DNA from 3 places in the Agrobacterium sp. GD03872 genome. Region 3 is predicted to be linked to each of the others. Evidence: predicted binding sites of a transcription regulator. Region 3 holds the regulator's gene; each other region holds the start of a gene.
What was found. Region 3 encodes LexA, which represses DNA repair genes until DNA is damaged. Its sites were predicted from a motif close to TGTTCNNNNTGTGTTCNG; they were not measured.
Positions count from the first base shown of each region.

Region 1: a site for LexA is predicted at 1,697-1,714, ahead of N5D22_RS25145 (ImuA family protein). Genes of this name have one in related genera too.
Region 2: a site for LexA is predicted at 1,868-1,885, ahead of ruvC (crossover junction endodeoxyribonuclease RuvC). Genes of this name have one in related genera too.

Region 1 covers NZ_JAOCCY010000022.1:65,051-68,685, reverse strand. Annotated here, with positions in the region: gene N5D22_RS25155 (glycerate kinase) at 1-1,165, opposite strand, end outside; gene N5D22_RS25150 (DUF1304 domain-containing protein) at 1,170-1,523, opposite strand; gene N5D22_RS25145 (ImuA family protein) at 1,752-2,516, shown strand; gene N5D22_RS25140 (DNA polymerase Y family protein) at 2,431-3,635, shown strand, end outside.
Region 2 covers NZ_JAOCCY010000001.1:274,900-278,534, reverse strand. Annotated here, with positions in the region: gene ruvB (Holliday junction branch migration DNA helicase RuvB) at 1-541, opposite strand, end outside; gene ruvA (Holliday junction branch migration protein RuvA) at 667-1,284, opposite strand; gene ruvC (crossover junction endodeoxyribonuclease RuvC) at 1,314-1,826, opposite strand; gene N5D22_RS01255 (methyl-accepting chemotaxis protein) at 2,074-3,635, shown strand, end outside.
Region 3 covers NZ_JAOCCY010000004.1:245,396-249,030, forward strand. Annotated here, with positions in the region: gene N5D22_RS12250 (helix-turn-helix domain-containing protein) at 1-432, opposite strand, end outside; gene N5D22_RS12255 (hypothetical protein) at 933-1,442, shown strand; gene lexA (transcriptional repressor LexA) at 1,802-2,524, shown strand; gene N5D22_RS12265 (hypothetical protein) at 2,580-2,822, shown strand; gene N5D22_RS12270 (glutathione S-transferase family protein) at 2,951-3,628, shown strand.

The DNA of each region.
Region 1 (3,635 bases), on a different contig from region 3:
CGACACCGGCTTCGCGCATACGGGCAAGTGTGTCCGGCGTCACCACCGCACCCGCCGCATCCTCCACGCCGTCTATGCCGTCGCTATCGCCGGCAATGGCCCAGATGCCGTCCGCACCCTTAAGCGTCAACGCAAGGCTCAGCAGGAATTCCGTATTGCGGCCGCCCTTGCCGGCCGGTCCCTTGCCGCCAACGCCCCTGTTCAGCGTGACCGTGGTTTCGCCGCCGGAAAGCAGTACGGCCGGGCCTTTGATCGGCAGGCCCTTGCGGCTGGCGGAAAGCGCGATGCCGGCCATGACAGCGCCGACATCTTTTGACTCGCCTTCCAGTGAATCTCCGAGGATAAGCGGCGTAAGCCCGAGTTTCACGGCCTCATCCGCTGCCGCCTGCAGGGCGAGCGAGGGGGCGGCGATGAGCCGGATATCTTCCTCGATATCGCCGGCCTTCGGGGTTTCCTCGCCTTTTTCCAGCACCCTGCGCACGTTTTCGGGAAGATCGAGCGCATAACGGGAGACGATTTCCCGCACGGTTTCAATATCGCTCGGATCGGCGACCGTCGGGCCGGAGGCGATTTCGGACGGGTCGTCACCCGGCACATCCGAAATCAGCAGCGAAACGACCCTGGCCGGTTTGGCAGCCAGCGCCAGCCGCCCGCCCTTGATGCGGGAGAGATGTTTGCGCACGGCGTTCATTTCGGAAATCGTCGCACCGCTGGTAAGAAGGGCACGGTTGACGGCCATCTTGTCCGCAAGCGTCATGCCTTCGGCGGGGGCCACCATCAGCGCCGAACCGCCGCCGGAAATCAGCGCGATCACCATGTCGTCGGCGGTCAGGCCTTCAACGGCGGCGAGAATGCGTTTGGCCGCTTCCGCGCTCTTATCGTCGGGCACGGGATGGGAAGCCTCGATGATTTCGATACGCGCAGTCGGGACTGCATGACCGTAACGCGTCACCACCACACCGGAAAGATCGACATGCGGCCATGCCGCTTCAAGCGCGGCGGCCATGGCGGCGGAAGCCTTGCCAGCGCCCACCACCACGCAGCGTCCTTTGGGCGGGGAGGGAAGGTGGTGTTGCAGTACCTTTGCCGGATCGGCGCTGGCGACTGCGGCCATGAAGATGCGGTTGAGGGCGTCTTTTGCGCTGTGATCGTTCCATGCGTTCATCGGTTCATACTCCGATCCAGAGGAAGCCGAGCGCGAACAATGCCGGCAATGCCTGAATGAACAGGATTTTCAGATTGGCCGTAACGGCGCCGAAAATACCAGCCAGCAGAACGCAGGTCAGGAAGAAAACCTTGAAGTTCAGCCCTTCATCGCCCTGCATCAGCCCATAGATCAGCCCCGCTGCGAGAAAACCGTTATAAAGGCCCTGATTGGCGGCAAGCACCTTTGTCTGCCGGGCGAAATCCGCCGAAAGACCGAAGGCCTTGCGGCCGGCCGCTTTTTCCCACAGCAGCATTTCCAGAATGACGATGTAAATATGGATGGCCGCAACCACGGCAATCAGAATGCTGGCGATCATCGGCGGTTTCCTCCAAACCATGATGTCCGTTGCCGGCGGCTGTCAGGCTAAAACAGGCGGCGAGCGGATGATTCCGTTTTAACGGCGGGGCAGGGGGCCGCAAGGCCAGAATCCTCTCTTCCCGTGCAAACTGCCGAAGACCGGCAGCCTATTGCTTGACTCTTTGCTGAAATAGGAACAAAACAAGAACAATAAAGATGAATAACCGGAATTGAAACCTGTCATGCCATGCACAAGCGCGCGGATCAGTTGCTCGTTGTCGAAGAGCTGCGTGAAAGGCTGGAAAGGATCGGTAACGGCGCTCCGCGCCTGCACGAGACCTTGCCTTTCGGCGTGGATGCCATCGACCATCACCTGCCGGGAGGCGGGCTGAAGCTCGGCTGCCTGCATGAGGTGAGCGGCGGCGGCAATGGCGCTGCCGATGGCGCGGCGGCCGCCCTTTTTGCGGCCGGTGTGGCGGCACGGCTTTCCGGCAAGGTTTTATGGTGCGTCACCCGGCGGGATCTGTTCATGCCGGGGCTGACGCAGGCCGGCCTGTCGCAGAACAGGGTCATCATCGTTGAATGCCGCGATGAAAAAGGCGTGCTCGACTGTTTTGAGGAAGGCCTTCGCTGCAACGGCTTCGGCGCGGTGATGGGCGAAGTGGCGAAACTGCCGATGAACGCCTCGCGGCGGCTGCAACTGGCGGCGGAAACCTCTGGTGTGACCGGCATCGCCATCCGCCGTTTCCGTCGCGCCGCCGATGCGGCGCTGTTCGGCGAGCCGACGGCGGCGGTGACCCGCTGGCGCATCTCCGTCCGTCCTTCTTCGCCCTTGCCGATGCCGGGGGTGGGCAGGCCGCGCTGGTTTCTCGAACTTTTGCGATGTCGCGGCGGCGAAAGTGCCGAATTTGAAGTGGAAGCCTGTGATGCAAAGGGTCGTCTCGCTTTACCTGCCGACATGGTCGACGGATCGTTTCCGGCGTCTTTCGGGCAAGGACGCGCCGCCGGTTGAAAAGCCGCTGGTCATGATCGGCCGCCAGGGCAGCCGCCGGCTGGTGCTGGCGCTCGACAAGGCGGCAAAGGCGGCGGGCATCCGGCCCGGCACGCCGGTCAGCAAGGCGCAGGCGCTGGTGCCGGGCCTTATCGTGGAAGATATGGACGCAGCTGGTGATGCCCACGCCCTGCAACAGCTGGCTTTTCATTTCCTGCGCATCTACGCCCCCATCGTCGCTGCCGATGCGCCTGATGGGCTGGTGCTGGATACGGCGGGTGCGGACCATCTGCACGGTAATGAGGCGCTGATGCTGAGCGGCATGGTCAACCGCCTGCATGCCGCAGGCTTTGCCGCCCGCGCCGCCATTGCCGATAGCTGGGGCGCGGCTCATGCGCTGGCCCGCTTTGGCCGCGAGGAGATCGGCATCGTGCCGCCGGGCGGGCAGCGGGTGGCGATCGGCGGCTTGCCGCTTGCCGCGTTGAGGCTGGAAGAGCGTATTGTTTCCGGGCTGAAGGTGCTCGGTTTCCGCAGCATCGGTGAGCTGGCCGATGCCCCGCGTGCGCCGCTGACCCTGCGTTTCGGCCCCGAACTCGTGCGCCGTCTTTCCCAGGCTTTCGGGGAGATCGGCGAACCCATAGAGCCGGTGCGCGTGGCCGAGCTGGTGGAGGTGCGCCGCGCCTTTCCCGAACCCATTGCGGCGGCGGAGACGATTGCCCGTTATACGCAGAAGCTGGTTGCGGAGCTTTGTGTCGCGCTGGAAAAGCGCGGCCTCGGCGCCCGTCGTGTCGATCTGGTGCTGCATCGGGTGGATAGCGGCCTGCAGGCGGTGCGGGCCGGCACCTCCAGACCCGTGCGCGATGTCAGGCAGCTTGTCCGGCTTCTGACCGACCGGATCGACACCATCGATCCCGGTTTCGGCATCGAGATGATGGTGCTGACCGTCACCCATGCCGAACCGCTTGTCGCCGCGCAGGCCCGTTCCTCGCTTCTGGAGGAGGGACGTGCGGACATCGCCGATACGGTCGATGTCATCCTCAATCGCGGCCACAGGGTCTATCGTTATGCGGCGGTGGCAAGCGACGTGCCGGAACGCTCCGTTGTCCCCGTTGCGGCGCTTGCGCCTGAGGATAGGCTCGG
Region 2 (3,635 bases), on a different contig from region 3:
AAGCCAGCCGGACGGGAATGCCAAAGCGGTCGCGCAGCGGCGTCGTCAAGAGGCCGAGACGGGTCGTGGCGGCAACAAGGGTGAATTTGGAAAGATCGATCTTCACCGAACGTGCCGCCGGCCCCTCGCCGATGATGAGATCGAGCTGGAAGTCCTCCATGGCAGGATAGAGAATTTCCTCAACCGCCGGGTTGAGACGGTGGATTTCATCGATGAAGAGCACGTCACGCTCTTCGAGATTCGTCAGAAGTGCGGCGAGATCACCCGCCTTGGCAATGACTGGCCCGGAGGTGGACTTGAAATTGACGCCAAGTTCCTTGGCCATGATCTGCGCCAGCGTGGTCTTGCCGAGGCCGGGCGGGCCGACGAAGAGCACATGATCCAGCGCCTCGCCACGGTTCTTGGCCGCCTCGATGAACACCTTGAGATTGGCGCGCGCCTCCGCCTGGCCAGTAAAATCGTCCAGCGACTGTGGACGCATGGTGGTGTCGATGTCCTCACCGCGCTTGTCCGCAGAAATCAGTCTGTCCGCATCGCTCATTCAGGGCATTCCATTGTTCTAACCGAATTCATGAGATGGTCTTCGCCGCTATATCATGACTGTCGCGTCAAGGCGCTTCACGAAATTCAATATCGCGCCCGAACAGCATATGTACCGCGCTCAGCCTACCGCGAAAGCTCCTTCAGCCCGAGCCGGATCAGCCTGGCGCTGTCACCGCCCTCCCCGCCATTCTTCAATGCGGCGGCAACCGCATTGGCCGCCTGATCGCGCGAATAGCCGAGATTGGTGAGCGCGGAGACGGCATCCGCCACAGGCGCGGAAGCAACACCCTCACCAATTTCCTGCTTGAGCCCGATGGACGCCGAAGCTTCTCCGGCAAAGGCGGGCGCCTTGTTGCGAAGTTCGGTCACGAGGCGCACCGCCACCTTCGGTCCGACACCCGGCGCACGCGAAATCATCACCTTGTCCTGAAGCGCGATGGCATTGGCCAGTTCGGAGGGCGACAGCGTGGAAAGGACGGCCAAGGCCACTTTCGAGCCGACCCCCTGCACGCTCTGCAGCAGATTGAACCATTCCCGCTCCAGTGCCGACAGGAACCCGAACAGCTTCAGCTGGTCCTCACGTACATAGGTTTCGATAAACAGCACCACCGCCTCCCCGACGGAGCCGATTTTCGACAGCGTGCGCGCCGAACAATAGGCGACGTAACAGACGCCGTGCACATCCACCAGCACGTAATCCGCGCCGATTTCCTCGATGCTGCCCTTCAATTTTCCGATCATGATGCCGCCCGCTCAGTGAGACTTTCTATTCAGCCGGCCGCCAGGAGCCGCCGCATCCTGTCACCGCCGCGATTATGGGCGTGGCAGATGGCGATGGCGAGCGCGTCCGCCGCATCGTTACCCTTGAATTCAGCTTTCGGCATCAGGATTTTCAGCATCATGTGAATTTGCTGCTTTTCGCCGTGCCCGACGCCGATGACGGCTTTCTTCACCGCATTCGGCGCATATTCGAAGACCGGCAACCCCGCGCGCGCCGGCACCAGCATGGCGATGCCGCGCGCCTGGCCGAGTTTCAGAGTGGCGACCGCATCCTTGTTCACGAAAGTCTGCTCCACCGCCGCCTCGTCCGGCTGATGGCTGTGCACGATATCCGCCAGGCCGTCATGCAGCTGGCAGAGGCGGGAGGCGAGATCCATATCGCCATCCGATGTCACCGTGCCGGAGGCGACAAACCGCAGGCTGTTGCCGAGGGTTTCGATCACACCCCAGCCGGTGCGCCGCAATCCGGGGTCGATACCGATGATTCGAATCGTCTTTTGCATGAGCTACCTTATCTTTCCGGCTGCGACCCTGCCAGCGATAAGTGAACAAAACGACAACATTCATCAAATTTGCGGTGCAGCATTTACCTCTGCTTAAACCGCGTACCGCATTGTTCCCCACAAAATCAAAAAAGGGGAGCTGCGGACATGATGATCCGCAGCACAATATGTTCGCCATATCAGCCGTCCGATGGCGCCATCCATGCATGGTGCGGGAACTGATCCGGCATTGGGGGCTGCTTCGGCCATGCTGAACCGTTTTCATTCCATATCCACCAAGGTGCTCGTCATTTTCCTGGCGCTGATGGCGATCTCCACCGGGGCTCTGACGCTTCTCGGCTATCAGAGCAGCAGCGGCGTTCTCGAGGAACAGGCGTCGAAATCCATGGAGAGCATTCTCGTCTTTCGCGGCGACATGCTCCAGGAACGTCTCGAACAGCTGAAAACCCAGGCGGATTCCATCGCCAAGATCGAATCCCTGCAAATGGCTGTTGTCTCCATGCGCAGCGGCTGGGCCACCGTGCAGAAGAATTCCGGTGATGCAAAGGCGGAACTGCAGCGCGTCTTCGTCAGGGAAAACCCCTTCGGCGACAGGGAAAAGCTGATCAAGCCGGAAAGCCCGAGCGGCTTTTATTATTCCACCCATGAAAAAACCCAGACGGATATAGCCGGTTATCTGCAGGGAACGCCGTTCAGCGACGCTCTCTTCGTCGATCCCGCCGGCACGGTCTATTATTCCTATCTGAAGGGACCGGCTTTCGGCGAGACCGTCAAGGGCGGCGCCTTCGCGGAAAGCGGCCTTGGTGCGGCCTTCACGCGCGGCGCGGCGAATGCCGAAAAGGCGGTCAACGATGTTGCCCAGATCAGCTTCTCCGGCCTGCGGATCGATGCCGCGACGAAAGAGGCCGGTATTTATTTCGGCGTTCCGGTCGTCAAGTTCGGTGCGTTCAAGGGCATCGTCCTCTTCCAGGTCAAGCAAGACGTTTTCAGTCAGATTCTGACGAAAGGCATCGCGGCCGGCAGTTCGGAACAATCCGCGATCGTATCCGCCGATGGTAAGGTTCTCGGCGTCGAGGGCGAAAGGCTGGTCAGCCTTGACCCGGCCATCTACGATTTCCACGGCAATGCCCTGAACGCGGCGGGTATGACTGTCGCCAGGATCGACCGCACGGATGGCGAAGCCAATGCCTATGCGCGTCCGTTCTCTTTTGCCGACGAAAAATATCTGGCGGTGGAAAGCATACTGCGCAGCGAGTTGAACGCAGGCTCCATCTCGATTGCCGGTACGCTTGCCGTGATCGGCCTTTGCGTTCTGGCCGCCATGTGCGCGGCGACAGCCTTCTTGGCACGGCGTCTCTTCGCGCCGCTGGAAAAACTTGCCGGGCTGACCGGCGAAGTGGCCGCAGGCCGCCTCGATGCGGAGATCGGCAATCAGGACCGGAAGGATGAGATCGGCCGCATGGCGCGTGCGCTTGGCAGTTTCCGCGAAAAACTCATTTTGCAGCGGGACATGGAAGAGACCGCATCACGCACCCGGGAAGAAGCCGAAACGGCCCGGCGCGCGCATCTTGCGGAACGCGAGGCCGAGGCAGGCACCCTGCAGATGGTCGTGCAGTCTCTGGATGAGGGGCTGGACCGGCTGGCGAATGGCAATCTCGCCTATCGTATCGAAACCGTCTTCCCCGACGATCTCGAAAGCCTGCGCCACAATTTCAACACCGCGCTCGCCCGGCTCAGCGACACGATGCAGGCCATCGGCGGCAATTCCGCCGCCGTTCGTGGCGGTTCCGAGGAGATGCGGGTGGGGGC
Region 3 (3,635 bases):
GAGCTTTTCGCCAGCCAGAACGCGGGTTTGCTTGAACTGCGACCCGCCTTTGATCAGGCTGCGCACGTACTGCTTGAGATCGCTGTGAATCGTCCCCATCGTCTCATGATCGAACGGGACGGCCTTCATCCAAGCACGGCTGACAAACACCTTCTTGTCGCCTTTGTCGCGACGAACGCGCTGTGCAAGGCCGACGATGCCGTATAGCTCGTAAGTCTCGATCCACTTATAGAGCGTGGATTTGGTGAGCGTGCGCTTGTGGCCGGTCCAGTCGAGGCGGGAAACGCCTTCCAGTCTGTCGATTTCGGCCTTGCGCTCGGCGCTGCCCTTGGGCTGTTTAACAGCCGGTTCGATGATTTCGAATTTCCACGCCCGCTCATGATGGGCGGTGTCGTCGCCGAGACGAAAGCTCGACACGACTTCATTGGTCATTTGAAGCGCCTTTAAACGGTCTTTAAGATGCTCTGGAAGGCTGGAAACTTTGACCTGATATTGAATGCCAGAGCGACCGCCGCGACCGTGGACGGTACGGACTTCGAGTGCGTGTCCATGCCACAGTCGCTTCGTTCCTGCGACAATGGCCTGACATAACCTGTTAGCTACTTGCCTCTGCATCCCTGTTACGAACGCAAATTCAATTGTTGTGATCCAAGCGGCTTCCTGCATTAAAGCCGCTCCGCGACGGAGATAAGTCTTTCGCGTAAAGCTAGGGCTTTAGGGCCATTTCTTTTACCCACGAGCGCGTCCGAAGCCCAAACTCGATCAATCTTGTTCGCAATGCACCACTGATTTAACGATGTACCACTTGCAATGAATCTTCCTCGCACCGCATTTAACAATGCTGCGCTGGCTGGTATGTCACGAACGGAGAGAGATGCAGTAATCATGATGTAGTCATGACTACATTTTGTGTACTTGTCAACGGGGAAAAAATGAAGAAACCGATAGACCTATACATCGACAACCTAAAACGGCTGGTTGGCGTGGAAACTGATACCGAACTTGCGAAGAGCCTTGCTCTATCTAAGCAGGCTATCGCCGCATGGCGGCGGCGAGAGGCAGTACCTTTAGCCCAGCAGCAAATCCTTACCGCACTATATGGCCCTGAAGCGGCCTTCAATGAAGAGATCGGCTACATAGCAACACAGCGTGAGAGGGTGGCGATCCTGTCAGCGTTCTTCCGGCTTTTTGACCAGTATCGCGATATCCTCGACCCCGCCAAAGAGAAAGACGCGTATGAAACTTGGGCCGAAGTACTCCTTGGTTTCGAGGGCGATCTACAGCACATGGTTCGTAGCGGTGGCTGGATCGGTGTGAGCGCGGAAGGCAAACCCTCCGAGTTCACAACTAGCGAAATAGCCAGAGTGGTGGCGGCCTTGGTCGAAGATCGACAAGAAAAGATGGGGTTGCTTCGTGATATGCTTCGGCCAGATGAGCTATAGGGTTCCCAATAAGGTTCCCAATCACAACATCGCAGAGCATTAGATCGTGAGAAGGTTCCCAATATATTCTGCGTAATCAGTCACTTAGCCGCTACGCGAGAATGACGCATTACGAGGTTTGCCAATACAGCGATTGGGGACCCCTATTTACGGGAAAAAAATCCAATAAAAACAACGAAATTTTGCGGTTTTCATTCCAGCTTATCTACCGGAGTTTTTGGCGCGCCATTCCCGTTTTGTTTTCGCACCTCCACAGCTTCACGAAATTTTAGGGGATTGCAGAACACATATGGAACATATAGTGTTCGTTCTGTATTTGTTTCGCGACTTCAACGACGATTCTCAAGGGTGTTTTCCTCATGCTCACGCGCAAACAGCAGGAATTGCTTCTCTTCATTCATGAAAGAATGAAAGAGTCCGGCGTGCCGCCCTCCTTCGATGAAATGAAGGACGCACTCGATCTTGCCTCCAAATCCGGCATCCATCGGCTGATCACCGCCCTCGAAGAGCGCGGGTTTATTCGCCGGCTACCTAATAGGGCTCGGGCGCTGGAAGTCATCAAGCTGCCCGAGGCTTACGCTCCGGGCGCAAGGCCGCAGCGCGGTTTTTCTCCGAGCGTTATCGAAGGCAGTCTCGGCAAGCCAAAGGCGCCGGAACCGGCCCCTGCCCCCAAGGCGCCAGCCAATGATCTCGGCGGCGCCGTCACCGTTCCCGTCATGGGCCGCATTGCCGCCGGTGTGCCGATTTCCGCCATCCAGAACAACACTCACGATGTGGCCGTTCCGGTCGACATGCTGGGTTCGGGCGAACATTACGCGCTTGAGGTCAAGGGCGATTCGATGATCGAGGCCGGCATTTTCGATGGCGACACCGTCATCATCCGCAATGGCAATACCGCCAATCCGGGCGATATCGTCGTGGCTCTGGTGGACGATGAGGAAGCGACCCTGAAACGTTTCCGCCGCAAGGGCGCCTCCATTGCTCTGGAAGCGGCCAATCCCGCCTATGAGACCCGCATCTTCGGGCCGGACCGGGTGAAAATCCAGGGCAAGCTGGTTGGGCTGATCCGCCGTTACCATTGATCCGGGTCAACCGTCATCCTCTCGAAGCGGGATCGTTGTGTAGATGCAATTCCCATTGAAGATGGCGGCATCCCGCAATTCGGCTGATTGTGAGGAAGCTGGACAGATCGTTCTTTCCATGGGCGGATTTGTTTCTTCCGGCAAAGATCGACAGCAATTTCATATGGGTGTTTCACGTGGCTTCTGGCCCGGCGGGCGGACTTTTGTGATCCCGCGCCGTCTGGCGCAAGTTTTCGGCGGCGTTGCGGGTATTGCCGACCGGGAAACAGCGGGACGCAGCGCCGTCACCGAATGGTGATACCCGAGGTGCCCGCCCCCCTGCCCTTCGTCACCCATCAACGGGACTTATGGGTGCCATGGATTATTTTCGATATTCCGCGGCGCTTCGACAGGTATAAGAAGCGCAGCATATCCGGGAGACGCGCCATGTACGATCTTTATATCGCCAACAAGAATTATTCCTCATGGTCGCTGCGGCCATGGGTATTGATGCGCACGCTCGGCATCGCCTTCGATGAAAAACTTGTCCCCTTCGGCGAAGGCGTTTCATTCGCCACCTTCTCGCCGACGGGCAAGGTGCCCTGCCTTGTCGACGAGGGCGTGACGATCTGGGAATCGCTTTCGATCGCCGAATATCTCGCTGAAAGACATCAGGGCGTCTGGGCAAGCGACAAGCAGGCGCGGGCCTGGTCACGTTCTGCCGCAAGCGAAATGCATGCGGGCTTCTCCACGCTGCGCAATCTCTACCCCATGTCGGTCGGCATTCGCGTAAAACCGCAGGGCGGCGATGCCGGGCTTGCGGCGGATATCAAGCGGATCGATACGCTGTGGAGCGAAGGCCTCGCGAAATTCGGCGGGCCTTATCTCGCCGGCCAGAAATTCACGGCGGTAGATGCCTTCTTCTGCCCGGTGGCATTCCGTTTCCAGACCTACGGCGCCGATCTTTCGCCTGCGGCGAAAGCCTATTGCGACCGACTGCTCGCCCTGCCCGCCATGCGTGAATGGTACGAGGCCGGCCTGAAGGAAGTCTGGCGCGATGCGGCGCATGAAGAAGAAATCGGCGGTATCGGTGAATTGACCGCCGATCTGCGCGTCAAGGCCTGACGAGTCA